Regions from separate parts of the Sporosarcina sp. NPDC096371 genome, predicted to be linked through region 1. Evidence: riboswitches for the same ligand, from Rfam matches in the RefSeq annotation. Region 1 holds a riboswitch; each other region holds the start of a gene.
What was found. Region 1 has a riboswitch for preQ1 ahead of queF (preQ(1) synthase). Riboswitches for the same ligand answer to the same signal wherever they lie in the genome.

Region 1 (7,384 bases):
ACCTGTATCGATAAGTGCCGCTTGTTCTTCACCAATTAATAAATAAGAATGAACCTTTTCCCAATGTCCGTACTCACTAATCGCAAAAGTAGTTTCATCTATTGCTTGAACGGTGAACCAAGGATCCTTAATCGCAACCAATTTTTAGTCCCCTCTCCTTCTAAACTACCTACACAATAGAATATTCTTCATTTTATCGAGAATACCTTTATTAGATGACTGTTACTACATACTCAATTCACTATGGAAGGTAGATAGAAGATTAGCATTACTGTATAATCTGGATGTAAAAAAATACCACACCGATGGTAGAGCATCGGTGCGGTACTTATAATAGACAGGTTCTTAAAATGAGGATCAGCGTCCGAGATGAAATAATCAAGTACTAGTGTCGCAACATTTACTGTTGAAAAGCTAATCATCATATCTCTACGCCCAAAGTGAATCACTTCACATTATTTCTACTAAAATAAGGACCGCAACTTTCTTCATGAGTATGGACATACGTCCAAGTAAAATCTTTATCAACCACATAGATATCACCTTCGTCAAAATCATCTTTCTCCACAAAATCTTCGGCAGTGACAAATGAAGTGTTTTCTATAATAAATGCATAATCAGAGTGTTGATAGAAAACAAAGCATGTATGCTTAGGCATATTGTTAAACATTTCATTAGCTTGTTTCTCTTTTACATACCCTCTTTTTTCATAACTAAATACATGCCATAAATAGCCGCAGGCAAAACCGTTATAATGTAAGCCGATCTCTTCCTTTTCCTCATTGCTCAAATGTCCTGCAAACCGTTCTTCCCATTGGTGCCGTAAATAAGATCCCCAACTAGGAATTTCTTTGATCCGTACATTTTTGTTTTTAAGTCGATTGACTATATCCATCACGCACCTCCATAGGCAGAAATATGTATTCATTCAACAGCGGCATCTTTAAAAATCCACTGCAGCCAAAGAGCGGCTGTTTCCCCTTTCAACCTAGTACGTCAAAGTCATTTCAAGAAATTCATACCGACTTCCATTTGTATCTTGCATAAAGGTACTCCCCGCTTCAAATCCAGCTTTTTCATACACTTTTATTGCTCTTTTATTAAAAGTTACTACTGATAATGTTATTTTATCGGGTGTAAATGTCGATTCTGCAAAGGCTACACCCGCTTTAACAAAAGCCAGTCCATCTCCGCCACCTGTTAAATCCGGTCGCATCCCTAACCCAATATCAATCGTATTTGCCTCTATTTTAGTAAAGCTAAAAAAGCCAACTAACGTATGGTCCTTCAAAACAATAAATGTATAGTCCCCACGCTTTTCAGGGTCCAAAAACTCTACTAGATCTTCTTGATCCGCTTCCATATCGTAAAAGGAATACTCACCATCGTAATGCCAACTGTAGGCAATATCTTCAGCTTGCTCCTGCGTCATCGTTTTAAAATTATAGACCATAATTTTCACCCCTAGCGATATCAATACTTTTTCAAGTCAATCCAAGCTTATTATTTGACCATCCTTGTACAACTCATTAAAATAACAACTTATTTTATTTCCCAAGATGATTCAGCCACCCAATTAAATCCTTTAACATTTCTTCAGTAAACTGATGATTAACGTTCTTGTAAATTAAAAGCTCGACATTCTTACTACCTTCAATTTCGGTTAAGTATTTAAAATAATTTTTTTGTCCCTCTATCGGAACAATTTTGTCAGAATCACCATGCAGAAGGAGGACAGGTGCATGACAATTTTCTCGTCCAACAGGGTCAAACTTGTTCAATATCAGTTCTTCCCCGATGGGTAAATCAACTCGATTGTCTCTCTCTCGAAATTGTCTTTCTGATAATAAAAATGATCCCGACCCATTAATATTGACTAATCCACCTAGTTTATTTTGTGATGCAAAAATTCCATTTGCTATAAAACCACCCATCGAACTTCCAACGAGGACAATTTTGTGCTTTGATAGCCCTAAACCGTCAACAAATTCATCGAACTCATTAATACTTTCAACTATTGTTTTCCAAAAATAATTCTGCATAGTCTCTTTTTCAAAGTGATTCTTCAAAGGTTTTCTAGTATCGTGATAAATGATTTCTGGAACAATTACCGAATATCCTTCTTTTGCGATATCCTTAGCCACATCATTGTAGCTATCAGCATTCGTTCCCCAGCCATGATAAAAAATAACTGTTGTTTCATTTTCGGAGTTTGGAGGTGAATCAAATAAATTATATGAAAAACGACTAGCTTTTTCTTTTCTCATTAAGAAAATCCTTTCTCAACTATTTTTATGTTAGTCCCACTGTTCAATTTGTTTTTACGACATTATTGTCCTTTTCAAAACAACAAATTCTATCCACTAGCTCATCCAACGTACCAATCACTTGTTCAACTTCCTGCAAATGATAAAAAGTAGTCGTCGTGTCAAAATCATTCACTTTTTCATCAGCCGAATACAAAAAGATTTTCTTCCCTCTACCTAGTGCAATTCCTAATTCGATATGACTCCCTTTTCCTGCTGGTAATAATACGATAACAACATCAGATGCGAGTATAGCGTTTTTCTCCTCTTCACCAATTGCCTTTAATTCTTCAAGGGTCGAGGCCCTCTCATTTTTTGTCCAATCATATGTATGTATATGGCCTGCTTCTATTAAATTTTCACTCACAAAGTGTACCGCCTCTTTATTCTGAAAACCCGATGCAACATAAAACTTCATACACTCCGCCCCTTTAACTCTAGTAAAATAGCGTTACCTCAATAAGCAAGGTAACGCCATAGTAAATCATCAGATATACAATTTATTAATCACAGCAATTCTTTACGTAAATCCGCTGCACTTTTCGGTGACAACAAACCAGGTGCAATATCAAATACTGTTTTCGCGCCAGTATCTCCGTTTTGATTCAAACGATAAGCCGCACGAGCGTAAGCAACAAGAACGCTTGAAGTGAACTCTGGATTGCTATCGAGTTTCAATGAATACTCCATCACTTGCGCAGTTCCTTCGCCTGTTTTACCGCTACGAATAACAAAGCCACCGTGAGGCATCGCAGAATGATCGCGTTTCAATTCCTCTTCAGTAATGAATGTCACCGTTGTATCATAATCCGTGAAGTAATCAGGCATTGTAACGATCGCCTGTTTGACTTCCTCGGTATCCACGCCTTCTTGTAACACAACATAGCAATCGCGCGTATGCTTTTCGCGTGTTGACAGTTCTGGTAATGATCCGCTACGCACGCGGTCCACTGCATCAGGAACAGGAATCGTATATTGTACAGCCCCTTTGACACCTGGAATTCTCCTAACCGCATCGGAATGACCTTGGCTCAAGCCTTTCCCCCAAAATGTGTATGTCGCACCTTCCGGAAGAATCGCTTCTCCGTATAAACGATTGATGGAGAATAAACCTGGATCCCAGCCAACAGAAATAATAGCTGTCTTACCATTCGGTTTTGCAGTCGCATCAACTGCACCGAAATAATCAGGAATTTTTGCATGTGTATCGAAGCTATCTACTGTGTTAAACAGTGCAGCTAATGCCGGGCCTTGTTCAGGTAAATCATTTTTCGATCCACCACACAGAATAAGGACATCGATTGCCTCCGTGAAGTTTTGGATATCGTCCATTTTATGAACCGGTACATTATTATTTAGTAACTGCACATCGGCAGGACTTCTCCTTGTGAACACTCCAACCAATTCCATATCTTCGTGTTGACCAATGGCGTATTCTACACCTCGTCCTAAATTTCCGTAACCCGCAATTCCAACTCTGATTGTCATCGTCATTCCCCTTTCAAAATTCTCTATCTTTTGATTTTAGCGCATAATAACCTATCAATCAAATACGTCCTAATGGATTTGTGAATATCATGTAAGGCAGCGAATAATTGTTCACAATCTATCCTTTTCCAATCAAGCATGAAAAATGGTAAGGTAGAGGACGGTATATTCAAATGAAAAGAGGCTTCATTATGCGTGGTTTTGTTTATCTTATCGTATTCTTCTCGTTTTTCGACTTATTTTCACAATTACCTGTCATGAGTCCGTTTGCATTATCTCTTGGCGCATCGCCATTTTTAATAGGTCTTGCAGTTGGTTTGTATTCATTCTCCAATACGATTGGGAATATTATTTCTGGCTTTATGACGGATAAGAAAGGTCCATTTATGATTCTGTTAGTCGGACTTTTTGCAGCCGCATTATCACTTTTCCTCTATTCTTTCGCATCCGGACCCTTGTCATTACTTGGTGTTCGTTTTGTCCATGGATTTATGGAAGGGCTAATTGTCCCTGCAGCTTTCACTTTCCTCGCAAATCGCGCAGAAGGGTCGAAGCGCGGAAAAAGTGTTGCTATTTCTGGAGCCTTTGTTGGATTGGCCGCAATCGTTGGGCCAGCCTATGGGGGGATTGTCGCAGCCAAGACAAGTACACCTTTCATCATGGCAGTTAACGGCGGTATCATGCTTGTACTGGCAATCGCTGCATTTTTTGTCCTTCGCTCATTTACTTATGTTCCAAAAGATTCTACTGCACAGGGACAAAAATTCAAAGTCAGGTATTTGTTCCAACATCCGGGTATGGTACGCGCATTTGCGGGTGCATTCTTTTTAATGTTCTCACAGGGTGTACTAGCACTCGTATTACCTCTCAAAGTGGCAGCACTTGGCTTTGATACAAAAACAAGCGGCCTGTTACTAAGTACATTCGGTGTTATCGCGATTTTGATCTTTTTATTGCCTGTTAACCGAATTTTTGACCGGGTCCGCCCAATGGTCACATTGGCTTTCGGTATTTCCCTAATGGGATTGGCGATGTTGTTTCTAAGTCAGATTGAACAATTGAATTACTTGTACATTGCGATGGCCATATACGGAGCTGGATTCGCCTTCCTGTTCCCTTCCATCAACTCTTTGCTCATCGACTCATCTTCCGCTGAGTTCCGTGGGAAAGCATACGGCTACTTCTATGCTTTCTTCTCGATTGGTGTCGTTGCCGGATCTAGCGTCATCGGATTCCTCGACCTGACATACAAAGGCGGATTTATGCTGACAGGTATTATTTTGTTAGCTGTAGCCCTGTATGCACTTCTGGGCATGAAAAAAAATAGGTCTATTGACAAATCATCGCAAGTCGGTTAATGTCAGAGACGAAACGAATACCCCGTCTGGGAGAGGTTCATAGCGACCCTCTTAAAAAAACTATGGATGACGATACTTCGCCATGTCCATTTGACATGGCTTTTTTTTCGGCGTTTATGACCCTCCCTGACAAAATTTATGGGAGGTTTTTTTATTGGCTGGAAGAGATGAAGCAACATTGAACGATTTAACGTTACTTGGCAATCAAAACACGAAGTACTTGTATGAGTACAACCCGGGAATTTTAGAGTCGGTTGATAGTATGCATGTCGATCGCGATTACTTTGTAAAATTCAACTGCCCGGAGTTTACATCACTTTGTCCGATGACAGGACAACCTGACTTTGCGACTATCTACATTAGTTTTGTCCCAGATAAAAAGCTTGTGGAAAGTAAATCGCTCAAGCTATATCTATTTAGCTTCCGAAATCACGGTGATTTCCATGAAGATTGCATCAATATCATCATGAATGATTTAATCAAATTGATTGAACCTCGTTACATCGAAGTATGGGGGAAATTCACACCACGCGGTGGTTTGTCTATCGACCCTTACTGCAACTTTGGAAAACCTGGAACAAAATACGAAAAAATGGCAGATTACCGGATGATGAACCATGATATGTATCCGGAAAACATCGATAACCGATAACCAGGAGGTCTCACACATGCTCTATTATTTAAATGGGATTTTCGTTGGGCTATTGATTTTATCTAACATATTGGCCGTTAAATTGTTTAGTGTAGGTAGCTGGATTGTCTTACCTGCCGCGGTAATTGTCTATGTGTTCACATATCCGATTCTTGACGTCATTACAGAAGTATATGGAAAAAAGGCCGCGCACCGCACCGTACTAACCGGCTTCCTTACACAACTTTTCGCCATTATTTTTATCTGGATTGCGATTCAATTGCCGGCAGCACCTTATTATGAAAATCAACAAGCATTCGAAACGATTTTCACCGCTGGATTCCGTGTGACAATCGCTAGCCTTGTAGCTTACCTTGTCAGTCAAAATCTCGATGTAATGATCTTCAACAAACTGAAAAGTCGTCACGGTGAAAAGAAATTGTGGATACGCAACAATGCTTCGACAATGGCAAGTCAACTCGTCGATACAGCCATTTTCATCACCATCGCTTTTTATGGGATTATGCCACTTGGCGCATTGCTAACACTTATCGCAACACAATATGTGTTCAAATTTGTCGTAGCCATTTTGGATACACCGATTGTCTATCTATTGGTCTCGATTTGTAGGAAGAGAGAATCCAAAAATACGATAGAATCTATTCCTGCACGGCCCCTATAGCAAACGCAAAAAGAGTAGGCACATGGTTCATTCATGCGCCTACTCTTTTTATGCATTTTGTACAGTATATAATTTTATTTCTTCCATAAATGCTTCACCATAGCGCTCTAGTTTAGCCTGACCGACGCCATGTACCTCAAGGAATCCCTCATCTGTCACGGGCATTCTTGTCGCCATGTCTTGCAATGTTTTATCCGAGAAGACAACGAAAGGCGGCACGCCAGCATCTTGCGCCATCTGGCGGCGAAGTGCCCGAAGCTGCTCGAACAATGGATTATCAGCTGTAATTTGTTTAGTAATCACAGACACTTTGCGATGCACTTTTACGTCACCTGTTAATACATCTTTCCCTTGCTCGCTGACATAAATAATTGGGAATTGCCCATGTTCAACACCAAGGTAGTTTTCCGAAATAATAAATTCGATGAAATCGGAGATGTCTTTAGCGCTCCGGTCTTTCATCAAGCCATATGTAGGCAGCTTTTCGAAACCAAATTCAAGTACTTTCTTATTGCGCGATCCCGTCAACACTTGTGCAATCATCGTCTTACCAAAGCGTTGTTTCATACGGATGACGCAGGATAGTACTTTTTGGACATCCACCGTGACATCTGAACTTTCTCGTGTATCAGTACAATTTGCACAGCGACCACAATTGACTACGTCCGTTTCCCCAAAATAGGTAATGATGAATTTTTGCAGACAGGTTTCTGTATGGCAAAAGTCAATCATCGATTGCAATTTTTCCAATTCCGCCGGGATACGATTTTCATCTTGTGACTGATCAATCAGAAATCGTTGCGTTTGCACATCTTGTGATGAAAACAATAATGTACACTCACTATCTAATCCATCCCGCCCCGCACGGCCTGCTTCTTGATAATAGCTTTCCATGTTTTTCGGCATTTGATAATGGATG
Region 2 (7,384 bases), on a different contig from region 1:
CGTTGCATCCATATTAATGTCATATCCTGAATCGCCGACTGCTGTAAAAGCACGTCCGCCTGTCCATGTAGTCATAACTTTCATATCTATCCACCCTTTCTTAGTAGTTTAAATTAGTTCCGGGTCCGACCGGAATACCGAGTACATACCAAATGATAAAGAAGATTGTCCAACTAATGAGAATGATAATGGAATAGGGCAGCATAAGCGAGATGACTGTCCCCACGCCGTTTTCCTTCCCATAGCGCTGCGCAAATGCTACCACAAGTGGAAAGAACGGCATCAAGGGTGAAATAATATTCGTCGCAGAATCACCAACCCGATAAGCCACTTGAGTCACTTCTGGCGCAATGCCCATCTGCATGAACATCGGCACAAAAACAGGAGCCATAATCGCCCACTTCGCCGAATCCGCGGCGATAAATAAGTTAATAATCGTCGTAATAAAAATCAACGCGACAAGCAACGGTGCGCCATCAAGATTGATGGACTGTAAAAAGTCCGCGCCTTTCACCGCAATGATTGTCCCTAAATTTGTATAATTGAATAACGCCACAAATTGTGCGGCAAAAAAGATCAATACGATGAATCCGGACATCGTTTCCAATGAGGATGTCATTAAATTGGCGATATCTTTATCATTCTTGACCGACTTTGTCACGAATCCATAGACGACACCTGGCACTAAAAAGACCAGCATCATGATGAAAATAATACTGCTCATAAATGGCGACTTGATAATGCTTCCACCCTCGCCTCTCAAGATCCCGTTTTCCGGAAGGATAAGAAGAGCAATTGCGATAACAGTAATGAGGATAGAAAGATTCGCCCAAAACAGTCCTTTTTTCTCCAGGGCAGAAATCTTGTTTTGCTGTTGCACCGCTCCATCCGGTACGTATGTCCCCAATTTAGGCTCGATTATTTTATCCGTTACAAGCGTTCCGATAATCACAATGAGGAACGTTGACACGAACATAAAAAACCAATTGTCTGTCGGATTGACAACATAACCGATATCCAATATGTGCGCCGCTTCGGTTGTAATCCCGCTTAACAGTGGATCGTTCGTCCCTAAAAACAAATTGGCCGAATACCCTCCCGCAACACCGGCAAATGCAGCAGATAATCCTGCCAACGGGTGCCGTTTAAACCCTAAAAAGATGATGGCGCCGAGTGGTACGAGCACAACATAACCGACTGAGGCGGCGACATTGGACAATACACCCATCAGCACGACGATCGGTGTCACGAATCTCCTAGGCGCTTTTGTCACCGTATTAGTCATTAACGCACTGATATAGCCGCTTTTCTCAGCAACTCCAACCCCAAGCATAGCCACAAGTACTGGCCCTAGTGCCACAAAAGAGGTAAAGTTTCCAACAACATTTGAAAACATATACGCAATGCCTTCGGGAACAAGCAAACTTACCGCTTTGACCGTCAGCATTTCAATTTGTCCTGTTTCATTGTTTACCCCTTCAAAGCTAACGCCTGTCCCCATCACATAAAAAATATGCGATAAGGCAATAACTATGAGAGTGAAAATCATGAAAATTGTAACAGGATGCGGCAATTTGTTTCCTTTTTCTTCAATATAATTCAACATTCGAATCGATTTGGATTTTTTTAAATGACCCATCCGCATCCTCCTTTATGTAAGACGTGGTTACAAGTATACCCGCTTGTCGCATGCGGAAACAAGATTCTAGCCTCGCTTTGAATACCTTCACTAAAACTTATCATCATCGGACGCTGAAATTATAATTTCCCACATAATATACGCCGAACAAAGAGAATTCTTAACGACTGAATTTCAGTTAAATCTCGAAAGAGATGAACCAAACGAACCTCAAAAAGGACATTCCCTTGAGCCATTTACGCTCCATGAGAATGCCCTTTTTCCCGTTTTATTGTCGCCAGAAAACCCGCCTCTAAAGAACAGGCGTTCCTAATATTCACTCTATGTCTAAAACACCCTTCACCCGCTCCACAAACGGCTTCTTATCATAGTGATGATACAACTGTCCCGCCAGCCTCACAGGATCACCAAAGAAAAACCGTTCATACAGCGTTTCACGCGTGCCAAATGCACTCATCGTCAAATCCCATGCCAATCGAAAAATCTTCACTCGGTCCTCTGCGTTGTTAGCTTTAGATTGCAAATATTGATCCAAATCTTTTCGAATATCGGATTGGAATGCATTTTCTGTTGGAATAGCCATCAATCCACTTGCACCGAGCTGTTGGATGATTTCTGTAAAGCGTGGGTAGACACGTGGAAAGGTATGGACAGCGATTTGTAAGGTTCGCTGATCAGGTCGCATCCATCCAGATTCATCTTTTTCGGCTTCCACTTCTGATTTAATCACTAACGCTTTCATCGTTTCCAATGCGACGATAATTTCAGAAGCCTTTTCTTGAACATGCTGGTATGCGCCTATGTTAATCGTATCGATAATGGACTGGACGATGCCTAACACGAATTCCGTTTTGATAATTTGCCTGGAAACTACTTGGTGCAATGTAAAGGGCAGAAATGAGCTACAAGCCATAAAACTGTTGGCGACTGCAATGTTGTCATAATAAAACACGCGCTCCCACGGAACCAAGACATTGTCGAATACAACAATCGAATCCATTTCCTCATAGCGTGAACTTAATGGATAGTTAAAGGTAGAATCTCCGCCGACAAATGATTCCCTGCACACAAATTTGACTCCTTCACTATTGCTAGGAATCGCGAAGGCAAATCCATTTGCGTTATCATTCCCCCCGCCTGTTGACATCACGAGAATTTCATCTGTAATGCCGCCCTGTGTTGCGAGTAGCCGTGCACCTTTAACGATGATACCTGTTTCGTTCCTCTCTACCACTTTGGCAGCGATTGGCTCGCCTTCCTCCTCAAAATAGAATTGAGCCCGATTGACTTGCGGATCGATGAACGTATGTGTCAACGATAAATCATTTTCACGTGCATATTCATAAAACGCTAGTACGTTTTCAGGAAAGCAGTTCTCTTTTCCTTCCAATAAATCAACAGATGATGCCAGCGCCATTAATACGGTGTTCATATAATCCGGACTTCTCCCCATCATGCCATTGTTCAATAGCGCCCATTGTTGAACCATGGTTCTCCTGTTCACTAGATCCCCTATCGTAGTCGGCTGTAAAAAGGACATGCCTACCCGCCTGCCAGTTGTTGGCGACGGGTACGTCATGACGTCTTGTAAGGACAAGTCATGCTGTAAATCGTATAAGGCGGATTGGCTCTTCATAATGCCTTTAAAGGCGAGGTGCTCGGAAATCTTACCTATTACTGGTTGACCATCTACCCAAACATTCGTCTGCATCTCGTCGATTCGATTGATATAATCCCTTCCCGTAATAGCTGGCATATTCAGCCTCCCAACGATTGGTTTGTAGGTAAACTTTACCTACTTATACTATTAGTATTTCTAACCGCATGTGACCGTTTGGGTGCAAAGTAGTCCCTATAAAGTCTCTTTAATCATGATGAATTCATATACAAGTGCACGAAACTTGCCTGTTTCACCCTAGCATTGGATGCATGCCCAAAATATCCCGTAATTTTTACGGACGTGTCATGAATCTGTAATCGAACTAGCGTTGTATTACGATGCCTCGTTGCCTACTATTAGAGTTATAGTCATTGACTCATCAATGATTAATAGAAAAGGTGGCTGAATTACATAATGAAAAAAATAGCATATTCACTAATCATAGCAGGTTCTTTAGCATTCGGAATCACAACTACTAATGCAGAAGCAAGCACACATACTGTCCAAAACGGAGAGTCGTTATGGGACATTTCAAAATCAACCAATGTATCCATAACTAATCTTAAAAAATGGAATGACTTAAAGTCAGATACCATCTATCCAAAACAAGTCTTACAAACATCGACAAAGACTAGTAATTCGACAAGTGCAAACAAATCCACTGCTAAGCCATCAACGGCTTCTAAAAGCATTGTTAATCAGGCGATGAAGCTGACAGGGATACCTTATGTATTTGGTGGGACTACAATTAACGGATTTGACTGTAGCGGATTCGTCCAATATGCTTTCAAAAAATCTGGTAAAAACATCTCACGCACCACGCTTAGCCAATTTGCACAATCGAAGAAAGTAACCTCTCCCCAGCCTGGTGATTTGGTGTTTTTCCAAAATACATATCGTAAAGGTATTTCACACGTTGGCATTTACATTGGCGACAATAAATTCGTCCATGCTGGTGGCAAGAAATCACAAGTCACAAGCTTAAGTAACAGTTATTGGAAATCAAAATTTCATAGTTTTAAACGACTGTAAACAGAATCCCTCCCCCTTCATGATTGAATGGGGGAGGGATTCTCTTTTGGCCAAATATAGGGTACATACTACCTATTTTCCTTCCCTTCTCCCCTACACGCACTACTTATGCTATTATTAACAAGGTTCAAAAAAAGAGGTTCGCAAACTCCCTCTCTAAAAAACTAAGGAGCTGTTTATGATGAAAAATGAAAAAGCGGTTGTCGTCTTTAGTGGCGGCCAAGACAGTACGACATGCCTATTTTGGGCATTAAAAAATTTCAGTGAAGTCGCGACGGTGACGTTTGACTATGGTCAACGCCATTCAGCTGAAATTGAATGTGCAAAGGAAATCGCCAAGGAACTTGGGGTTTCATTCAAAGTACTGGATATGAACCTGATTAACCAGTTATCTGCAAACGCCTTAACGCGGGATGACATTGACGTGAAGGAAGTAGAAGGTGAATTGCCGTCAACTTTTGTTCCCGGTAGGAATCATCTATTCCTGTCATTTGCGGCTGTCTATGCAGATGCGATTGGGGCTCGGCACTTAATCACAGGTGTGAGCGAAACGGATTTTAGCGGTTATCCTGATTGCCGTGATAATTTCATCAAGTCACTGAATGTAACATTGAATTTAGCAATGGACGGACGATTTGTCCTCCACACGCCGCTTATGTGGCTCGATAAGTCCGAAGTATGGGCAATGGCCGACGAACTGGATGTGCTCGATTTCGTCCAAGAGAAAACCCTTACTTGCTACAACGGTGTTCCGAGCTCAGGTTGCGGGGACTGCCCTGCCTGTGTGTTACGGAATGAAGGGCTCACTGCTTACTTATCTAGAAAGTCAGTAGGTGCTACTAAATGATGCAGCAATTTTACCCGTCTGTGCAGCATGCCTATCGATTTGAATTAAACAAAGACATGCATTTTTCAGCAGCGCATTTCATTCCGAATGAAGAAGCCGGGAAATGCCAGGTGATGCATGGTCATACGTACCATATTAATATAACCATCGGAGGAAATGAGTTGGATGCACTCGGTTTTCTAATCGATTTCAAACAACTAAAAAACCTCATTCACGATAAATATGATCACTCCGTATTGAATGATCATCCAGAATTCAAGAATGTCTTTCCGACGACTGAACGATTGGCGGAACAGATTGGGACATCGATTCATCAGGTCCTTCAAATGCGTGACAATAAACCGGTCTGCCTTCAAGTCATTGTTCGAGAAACACCGACAAGTTACGTCGTCTATCGGCCAGAACAGGAGGAGATCCTATGAAAATCCCTGTGATGGAAATATTCGGTCCTACGATTCAAGGGGAAGGCATGGTCATTGGGCAAAAAACGATGTTTGTCCGGACAGCCGGTTGCGATTATTCTTGTTCGTGGTGCGATTCTAGTTTTACATGGGACGGTTCGGGACACAGTACTTCGAAACAACCAAGTGAAATTATAGAGGAACTTCTGTCAATCGGCGGGAAATCCTTTTCCCATGTAACGATATCAGGCGGGAATCCCGCCCTTCATAAAGGCATTGGCGAACTCGTCGACCTGTGCCATGCAAAAGGTTGGAAAGTCGCCGTTGAAACGCAAGCTTCTTTCTGGCAAGACTGGTTATTAAATATAGATGATATCACGCTGTCCCCGAAACCACCGAGCTCTGGTATGACTACAGATTTCGGCAAACTGGATACGTTTATGGACAAGTTAACAGATGCAAACGCCAGCCTGAAAATCGTCATTTTTGACGAAGTAGATTTCAAGTTTGCCGAAGAGATTCATCTTCGCTATCCGTCATTCCCTTTCTTTTTACAGAACGGGAACGATGATACGTCAACGACCGATGACGCAGTTCTTGTGTCGGCCTTACTGAAACGGTATGAGTGGCTGATTGATCTAGCAGTGCGCTCGCCAATCATGAATGATGCCAAAGTGCTGCCTCAGCTACACGCCCTTGTATGGGGGAATAAACGCGGGGTTTAATTAAACAAGTAGAAGGAACCAGGCACTGAAACGGTCTAGAATCGTTTCGGTGCCTGGTACTTTTCATTTATAGGGAACATTGTATATCCACTCACTTACGCCACGATGTATTTGCTCCCTGCTCTGCCACAGTCACCGCCCCCTTATGCCAATGAAACCTTTTCATACAGATAAGTTTGAACAATTCCAGTATGTATTCTCACCTAATAGCGCATAATGGAGAGCGTTAACCTCGATTGACTAGTTTGTTTTACGGAATTTCAAAAGGAGGATTTTTAGTATATGTATGATGTTGTTATTATCGGTGGTGGTCCGTGTGGTCTTTCGACGGGTCTAGCTCTACAAGAAAAAGGACTTTCTTATGTAATTATTGAAAAAGAGGCGATTGTCAATTCCATTGTCAACTGTCCGTTTCAGATGACTTTCTATAGTACTTCCGATCGTTTGGAGATCGGTAACATTCCTTTCCTGACACAAGATGCACGTCCTACTCGAACAGAGTTATTAAAATATTATCGACTTGTAACTGAAAGGCAAGAAATTAATATTAAGTGCTATCAAAAAGTAACAACTATATCGAAAAACGCCGAATCATTTACCGTCCACGCGGAAGATCGGCATCAAAATAGTATTTCTTACGAAGCGAAAATGATTGTACTTGCAACCGGCATTTTCGACACACCGAGACAGCTAGATGTTAGTGGAGAAAATCTTACGAAGGTTTCGCATTATTATAAAGAAGGTCATCACTATTACGGCCAACATGTTACAGTTGTAGGCGGCAAAAACTCAGCGATTGAGGCTGCCATCGACCTTTATCGTAATGGAGCACATGTTACGCTTGTGCACCGAGGTGAGACAGTCTTAGAAGGCATTAAACCATCCTTGCTCCTCGATATGCGTAATCTTCTCAAAAAAGGGCAGATTGATTTCTACCCCAATTCCAGTATTGCTTCTATCGAAGAAACAACGATTAGCATCCAATCTCCAAATGGCTTGTTTACGATTCAAAATGACTATGTCCTTTCCCTGATCGGGTACCAACCGAATACTTCAATGCTTCAGAGCATTGGAATCCAA
Region 3 (7,384 bases), on a different contig from region 1:
CAAAACTTCAACCTGAAACGCTTCTACTACACGGTGGGCAAGTGCCAGACCCAGTAACGGGATCACGTGCAGTACCTATCTACAAAACGAGTTCATTCGCATTCCGAGACACGGAGCATGCACAAAATCTATTTGCTTTGAAAGAACCAGGTAATATTTATAGTCGTATTATGAATCCGACAGTCGATGTGTTTGAAAAGCGCGTTGCTTTACTAGAAGGGGGAACGGCGGCAGTTGCATTATCTTCGGGAATGGCAGCGATTGCGTTTTCAATTTTAAATATCGCAGGCGCTGGTGATGAAATTGTCGCAGCAAGCAATTTATATGGCGGTACGTATAACTTGTTTGCCGTGTCACTTCCACGCTATGGCATCAATGTGAAATTTGTGGATGCAACAGATCCTGAAAACTTCCGTGCGGCTATTACGGATAAAACAAAAGCAGTTTTTGCTGAAACGATTGGCAACCCAAGCCTTCATGTTCTTGATATTGAAGCTGTTGCCAACATTGCACATGAGAATGGACTTCCGTTGCTAATTGATAATACATTCCCGTCACCGTATGGTTCGAATCCGATCGACTACGGGGCAGACGTTGTCATTCATTCTGCAACGAAATGGATTGGCGGACATGGGACGTCAATCGGTGGTATCGCTGTCGACGCTGGAAAATTTGACTGGACACAAGGGAGGTTCCCTGGGTTTACTGAGCCGGATGAAACGTATCATGGGCTTCGTTATGGGATTGACGCGGCAGGTGCGGCATTTGCGACAAAACTACGTGTGCAGGCATTGCGTGACTTTGGACCATGCCTGAGCCCAGACAATGCATTCGCTTTCTTGCAAGGTCTTGAAACATTACATTTACGAGTGGAAAAACATAATGAAAATGCTATGAAAGTGGCAAATTATTTGAAGCAGCATCCGTCTGTGGAATGGGTAACGTATACAGGTCATCAAGACCACCCATCACATAGTAACGCGGAAAAGTATTTGAAAAATGGTTTCGGCTCGATTATCGTTTTCGGTATTAAAGGGGGGCGTGAAGCGGGTCGTAAGTTGATTGATAACGTTACGATTTGGTCGCATGTTGCCAATGTGGGAGATGCAAAATCACTTATTATTCACCCAGCTTCAACGACGCATCAGCAATTGTCGGCTGAAGATCTTGAAAATGCAGGTGTAAAAGAGGAATTGATTCGCTTGTCTGTTGGGCTTGAATCGATTGATGATATCATTGCGGATCTTGCGCAGGCGATTGACAAGGCCGCGCCGGTTATCGCGTGAGACGGATTGGATGAAAAAGAAGGAGCGTGACGAACATGGGGACAGGAATTGTGAACATTGGGAATCTACGATTGGAGTCGGGCATTCTATTGGAAAATGTCCAGCTAGCCTATGAAAGAATAGGCAGACCTGAGGCGCAAACTGTCCTTGTTTGCCACGCATTGACGGGAAATCAGTATACAGTCGGGACGACAGAAGATCCAGGCTGGTGGAGTGGCCTTGTGGGTCGAGGAAAGAGTATTGATACTAGCAAGTATTCCGTCATTTCTTTTAATAGTCTTGGAGGTTGCGAGGGGTCAACTGGGCCAACAACTGTTAATCCATCTACGGGTGAATTGTATGGTGACTTATTTCCAGAGGTAACAATCCGGGATATGGTACATGCGGAACGTAAGGCACTGACGGAGTTGGGGATCCGGCGACTGCGAGCAGTTATTGGTGCGGCACTGGGGGGCATGCAGGTACTTGAATGGGGCATCTTATATGCAGAGGATATGGATCTTCTCATACCAATGGCCGTCACGCCGACGCTTGGTGCGTACGGAGCTGGTTTACATGCAATTGGTCGTGATGCGGGTTTTAACGAGCGTAATTATACAGGCCCCGCTTTGGTGAAACGAATTGATCCTAATAGTTATTACACACTACTCCGCGCCATGAATACGCATGATATCGGTCGCGGACGGGGTGGCGTTGTAAGTGCTGCCCGTCAAATATCGGCAAAAGTAGTTGCACTCGCGTTTACGCATGATGTGATTTATCCAACGGCAGATATTCAGGCGTTTACACGTCTTGTTGAAGATTCTAGCTATATTTTGATTAATACAGAATATGGGCATGCAGGTTTTTCGACAGAGTTTGAAAAATGGGGATTTATGATTACACAATTTATGGAGGTGGCGATATGCCGTCAATCAAAGTCGCTATACTCGGTTTCGGCACTGTAGGCGAAGGCATTTACAGGATTTTGAATGAAAGAAAAGAAGAGATTAAGAAAGAGACAGGGCATACGATCGATATCGTATCTATTCTTGTGCGTGATACGGCGAAAGAGCGCCTTGCCACACCGGGAACTAGGATAACGGATGATGTCCAAGAAATTTTTGCAACTGGCGATATCGACGTTGTTTTTGAGGCGATTGTTGGGGAAGAGCCGGCTTATAGTTATCTATCGGAAGCCATTGAAAAAGGGTGTCATGTGATTACAGCGAACAAGACGATGTTTGCTCAACATGGGCCAGCCTTATTAAAACATGCAGCTTTCCGCGGCGTTCAGGTTTGTTACGAAGCAACGACAGCAGGTGGCGTACCGATTATCCGGACGATTTCGGGTTTGCTGCCGACAGATCGTGTGCGACGCATTCGTGGGATTTTTAATGGTACCTCGAATTTCATCCTCACGAAAATGCGGGAAGAGGGAATTCCATTTGAAGCGGCGCTTCACGAGGCGCAGGTACTCGGTTACGCAGAAGCAGACCCGACAGATGATATAGGTGGTAAAGATGCATTCCGAAAACTGATGATTTTAAGCGCATTGTCATTTGGCAGGCAACCGGATTGGCAAGACGTCCCGATTGTCGGGATTGATGGCGTAACGATTGAAGCTGTGAAGGATGCATCGGCAGGGAAATTACGTTATCGCCATGTGGCCGATATTGCGTTAGATGAAAACGGAGCACTACACGGTAGCGTTGGGCCTGTCCTGATTGGACCTGAACATCCGTTATATGGCGTGGATGGTGTGGATAACGCAATTATCGTCGACACTGATCACCTCGGGGCCCTTACACTCATTGGTCCAGGTGCGGGAATGTACCCGACAGCAAGTGCGATGGTTGGAGACCTTTTACAGATCGTTGGGAAACGCGAAGCGGTAGTTGTAACGAGTTAATTATATATGTTGAACCTATGATTTTCACATAATCTCCAGCGAAGGCATCCGGGGAAGGATGTAGTTCAATCCTTCCTTAAGCGCTGAGCGTTGTTAGTAAGGGTTTTTAATTCGACATGTATAGTAGGTACCTCATTGAAATTCATGAGGTATTTTTTTCGTGAGATTTTAGACAGCAAGAAAGGGCTCCTTCGTTCGAGGGAGCCCTTTCTTATATTATTTCTTTTGTTTTATTAATTTTAATTCCGCTTTCAAAGCTTTCAGCAACGACACAATCATCAGTAGCATAACGAAAGAAAACGGTAGCGCCGCGATGATAATGGTATTTTGTAATGCTGTGAGCCCATTTACAGATAGCAGAATCACGGCGATTGTCGATTGGATGATACCCCAAGTAAGTTTGACGGGGTTCGATGGCGTCAACGAACCGTTCGTGGACTGCATGCCAAGGACGAATGTCGCTGAATCTGCTGAAGTGATGAAAAACGAAGCGATTAAAAAGATCGCTAAGATGGATATAAAGAGCGACATGGGCATGACATTAAACATTTCAAAAATGGTCAACTCTGTTGAAGGAATCGTTAAATCAACGAGGCCCTTTTTCTGGATATCAATCGCCGTTGTCCCGAACGCTGAAAACCAAAATGTCCCGAGTAATGTAGGCGCAACGAGTACACCAATCATGAATTCTCTGATGGTACGGCCTTTTGAAACACGGGCGATGAACATACTAACAAAGGGTGCCCATGAAATCCACCATGCCCAGTAGAAAATTGTCCACCCATCTAACCATTCACGATCAGTTGAGTCCAAAGGTGCGGTGCCGAAACTCATGGGAATCAGGTTAGCGATATAGCCGCCAAGTGAATCGGTGAACATATTGAAAATGAGTAGCGTAGGCCCGAGAATGATGATGAAGCCGAGTAGGACGAATGCAAGTACCAAGTTCGTATTCGACAAGTACTTGATGCCCTTGCTCAGACCGGACCAGGCGGATGCGACGAATAAAACGGTAACGACCGCAATGATGACAAACTGTGATTTAATGCCGATGGTTACGTCAAATAAGTAATGCAGGCCTGCATTAATTTGAACAGCACCGAAGCCGAGCGTAGTGGCGACTCCGAACGATGTCGCGAAAACGGCAAGTACATCAATGAAAATGCCCCATGGCCCCTCCATCTTTTTACCGAAGATCGGCTTCAATGTTGCTGAAATTAATCCCGGTTCCCCTTTGCGGAACTGGAAGAAGGCGAGTGATAAGGCAAGAACTCCGTACATAGCCCACACATGGAATCCCCAGTGGAAGAAAGACTGGCGCAAAGCTTCTTTAAAAGCTGCATCCGTATTGGGATCTTCCGTCGCGGGATTGATTGCGAAATGGGATAATGGTTCAGCTGCACTGTAAAATACGACCCCGATTCCCATTCCGGCCGAAAATAGCATGGCAATCCAGGAGACTGTTGAAAACTGTGGACGATCGCTATCTTTACCAAGACGGATCTTTCCGTATGGACTAAAAATGAAATAGACACTGAGTATGGCTGTGAATGACATGAGTAACATGTAATACCAACCGAACCGTGATGCAACGAAGTTTTTGGCGTTTGCCGTGAAGGCTTCGAAACTTGCGGGTGATAACGCGCCATATATGACGACTAAAGTAATCAGCCCAATTGCGATATAAAAGACATTTGAAATTTTCTTCATACTTCCCCCTTGAATTGCTGGTCATTTAGAGACAGTGTCCAACTATACTAGCAAAACGTTTTGAAAGCAACCATTTGATGAGAACAGTTTCCCCTTATTCGTTCCCGATTATACCTATATTTCGCGAAGTAGCAGAAAAACCGGCTAAAGACATCTATGTCCTTAGCCGGTTTTTCAATCTTCATCTTTTATATCGCGATCGGCCGGAATGGGTTCGTTACGCCAGTCATCCATTTGCTGTTTTAATGCTTTAAGTTGTTCAAAATAGAGACCGAATTGAGCTTTGTTAATGAGAAATTGTTCACCGTCATGAACGGAGCGAATACGGCCTTCAAGCACATACTTTTGGATTTGTCCGACTGGCATACTCAAGTGCTCAGCTGCTTCTTCGATTGTTATATACAATTGACACATCTCCTTAAAAAATCCCCTCTATTTCAATTAAGGCAAGTGAAATGGAGGGGATAGATAAGATCAATAACGCACTGAATAACGTTTAGATAAGTTTTTTGAAGTTTAGGCGTTTGTTCAAAGCCATCATAAGTGGAATCCCAACTGCCATGACAACGAATTCACCGATTGCAAGGGTTAGATAGATGATAAGGAACGGTAGTCCATTAAATTCTGGAATATCTGCAAAGAAGCTAAGTTGAAATGCGATGATAATCATCAGGAGCGTAAAGACGACTGTGTTCACTAGCATTCTTTTGAAGATTCCCTTTATAAATTTCGTGGTAAAAATCGTAATAGACAGAGCGATTAATGAATGCAATACTCCGAAAATAATATCAACCGCTACTGGTGAAAAGAGCAAGTTAGCGATAAATACACCGATGACAATACCGAAAATATATTTCTTGTTAAAAACGATAAGATGGTTGAACATCTCAGAAATACGGAATTGAATGAGTGTGAATCCAAATGGTGCGACTAAAAATGTGACAGCAACATACAAAGCGGCAATAATCCCGCTGGTTGCTAGAGTTTTGACTTTCATTATTCATTTCTCCTTAGTTTTTTATCGTGGGATGGTCTACGAACCACGGGGCAAAAAGCCTGCATAACAGCATATCATAGTCTATTTACTTTGTATATGTGTGAAGGAAATGTAAGAAAACTCCGTAGTATTCTGCACCTTGTTGTACCACTAGGGTGATGGGCATTTCTGTTACCTTTGCAAGGTGTATCAAATTAACTTTAACTTATATAGATATTCACCCCTCAACGCTTCTATGACAAATATCGATAAATGTAAAAGAATATTAATATGTTGTAATATTCAATCATCATTTGAGAGTATAGTGACTCACGGTGCAAATTGAAATCATCAGTTTGCGAGAAGACAAAAAAAGTATGAGGAGGTCCTTTATGAAATTGAAAAAGTGGTCATTACTTCTAGCTTTGGTTTTTGTGATGAGTCTATTTTTAGCTGCCTGCGGTGGGGACAAGAATGAGACGAGTAAAGAAAAAGAAGAAGATGACAAAACAGAGGATACGAATGTCGAAAAGCCGGCGGTAGTAGAACAGAAGTTGAATGTAAACATTAAAACAGAGCCACCTTCCCTACACCCGGGTCTGGCGACAGATACAACTTCTGGTGCAGTATTGAACCAGACGTTTGAAGGTTTGATGCGCGTGAACCAACAAGGGGAAATAGAAGAAGCGATGGCTGAAACTGCTGAAATGTCTGAGGACGGGTTGACGTATACGTTCAAAATTCGTCCAGATGCAAAATGGTCAAATGGAGATCCAGTAACAGCCCAAGACTTTGAATATGCATGGAAATGGGTATTAGATCCAGCGAACGCTGAAACAGATTATGCTTACCAATTGTATATGATTAAAGGTGCGGAAGCCGCAAAAGAACAAGGCGGTTCTTTGGACGATGTAGCAATTACAGCAGAAGACGATAAAACATTAGTCGTCGAGTTGGCGCAACCAACAGCTTACTTCCTTGAATTAACGGCATTCTATACGTTCTTCCCTGTCAATCACCAAGTAGTAGAAGCGAATAAAGATTGGGCACATGATGTATCCGCAAATTATGTAACGAACGGTCCTTTCTTGATGGACACATGGAAACATAAAGACATCATTGTATTAAAGAAAAATCCTGAGTATTGGGATGCAGAGACCGTTAAGTTGGAAACAATTACGATGCTGATGATTGATGACGAAAATACAGCAAAACAAATGTATGACCAAGGAGAATTGGACTGGTTAGGTTCACCAACAGATTCCATCCCTTTGGCAGCCATTCCGGCATATAAGAAAGAGGGTCTATTGAATATATCTCCACTTGCTGGCGTGTATTACTACGCATTTAACACAAAGGAAGCACCATTTACCAATGCGAATATTCGTAAAGCATTTGCAATGGCCATCAACCGTGAAGGCATTGTAACGAATATTACACAAGGTGAACAACAACCAGGGATGGCGTTAGTACCACCTTCGATCTTTGAAGAGAATGCAAAAGGCTACTTTAATGATAATG

Region 2: another riboswitch for preQ1. It lies ahead of queC (7-cyano-7-deazaguanine synthase QueC); the one in region 1 lies ahead of queF (preQ(1) synthase).
Region 3: another riboswitch for preQ1. It lies ahead of ACIQ0H_RS06955 (QueT transporter family protein); the one in region 1 lies ahead of queF (preQ(1) synthase).

The regions. Positions count from the first base shown of each region.
Region 1 covers NZ_JBIWFE010000003.1:505,246-512,629, reverse strand. The annotation lists gene ACIQ0H_RS11145 (MBL fold metallo-hydrolase) at 1-141, opposite strand, end outside; gene ACIQ0H_RS11140 (DUF4275 family protein) at 446-895, opposite strand; gene ACIQ0H_RS11135 (GNAT family N-acetyltransferase) at 989-1,453, opposite strand; gene ACIQ0H_RS11130 (alpha/beta hydrolase family protein) at 1,548-2,267, opposite strand; gene ACIQ0H_RS11125 (nucleoside 2-deoxyribosyltransferase) at 2,311-2,724, opposite strand; gene ACIQ0H_RS11120 (diaminopimelate dehydrogenase) at 2,814-3,800, opposite strand; gene ACIQ0H_RS11115 (MFS transporter) at 3,986-5,152, shown strand; PreQ1 riboswitch class I at 5,179-5,222, shown strand; gene queF (preQ(1) synthase) at 5,307-5,804, shown strand; gene ACIQ0H_RS11105 (queuosine precursor transporter) at 5,821-6,465, shown strand; gene recQ (DNA helicase RecQ) at 6,514-7,384, opposite strand, start outside.
Region 2 covers NZ_JBIWFE010000009.1:101,419-108,802, reverse strand. The annotation lists gene ACIQ0H_RS18990 (OsmC family protein) at 1-84, opposite strand, end outside; gene ACIQ0H_RS18985 (AbgT family transporter) at 101-1,639, opposite strand; gene hpaB (4-hydroxyphenylacetate 3-monooxygenase, oxygenase component) at 1,956-3,395, opposite strand; gene ACIQ0H_RS18975 (C40 family peptidase) at 3,714-4,331, shown strand; PreQ1 riboswitch class I at 4,462-4,505, shown strand; gene queC (7-cyano-7-deazaguanine synthase QueC) at 4,513-5,178, shown strand; gene queD (6-carboxytetrahydropterin synthase QueD) at 5,175-5,600, shown strand; gene queE (7-carboxy-7-deazaguanine synthase QueE) at 5,597-6,304, shown strand; gene ACIQ0H_RS18955 (YpdA family putative bacillithiol disulfide reductase) at 6,587-7,384, shown strand, end outside.
Region 3 covers NZ_JBIWFE010000002.1:198,570-205,953, forward strand. The annotation lists gene ACIQ0H_RS06930 (O-acetylhomoserine aminocarboxypropyltransferase/cysteine synthase family protein) at 1-1,286, shown strand, start outside; gene ACIQ0H_RS06935 (homoserine O-acetyltransferase family protein) at 1,322-2,233, shown strand; gene ACIQ0H_RS06940 (homoserine dehydrogenase) at 2,191-3,177, shown strand; gene ACIQ0H_RS06945 (BCCT family transporter) at 3,394-4,887, opposite strand; gene ACIQ0H_RS06950 (excisionase family DNA-binding protein) at 5,062-5,292, opposite strand; gene ACIQ0H_RS06955 (QueT transporter family protein) at 5,384-5,884, opposite strand; PreQ1 riboswitch class I at 5,892-5,937, opposite strand; gene ACIQ0H_RS06960 (peptide ABC transporter substrate-binding protein) at 6,256-7,384, shown strand, end outside.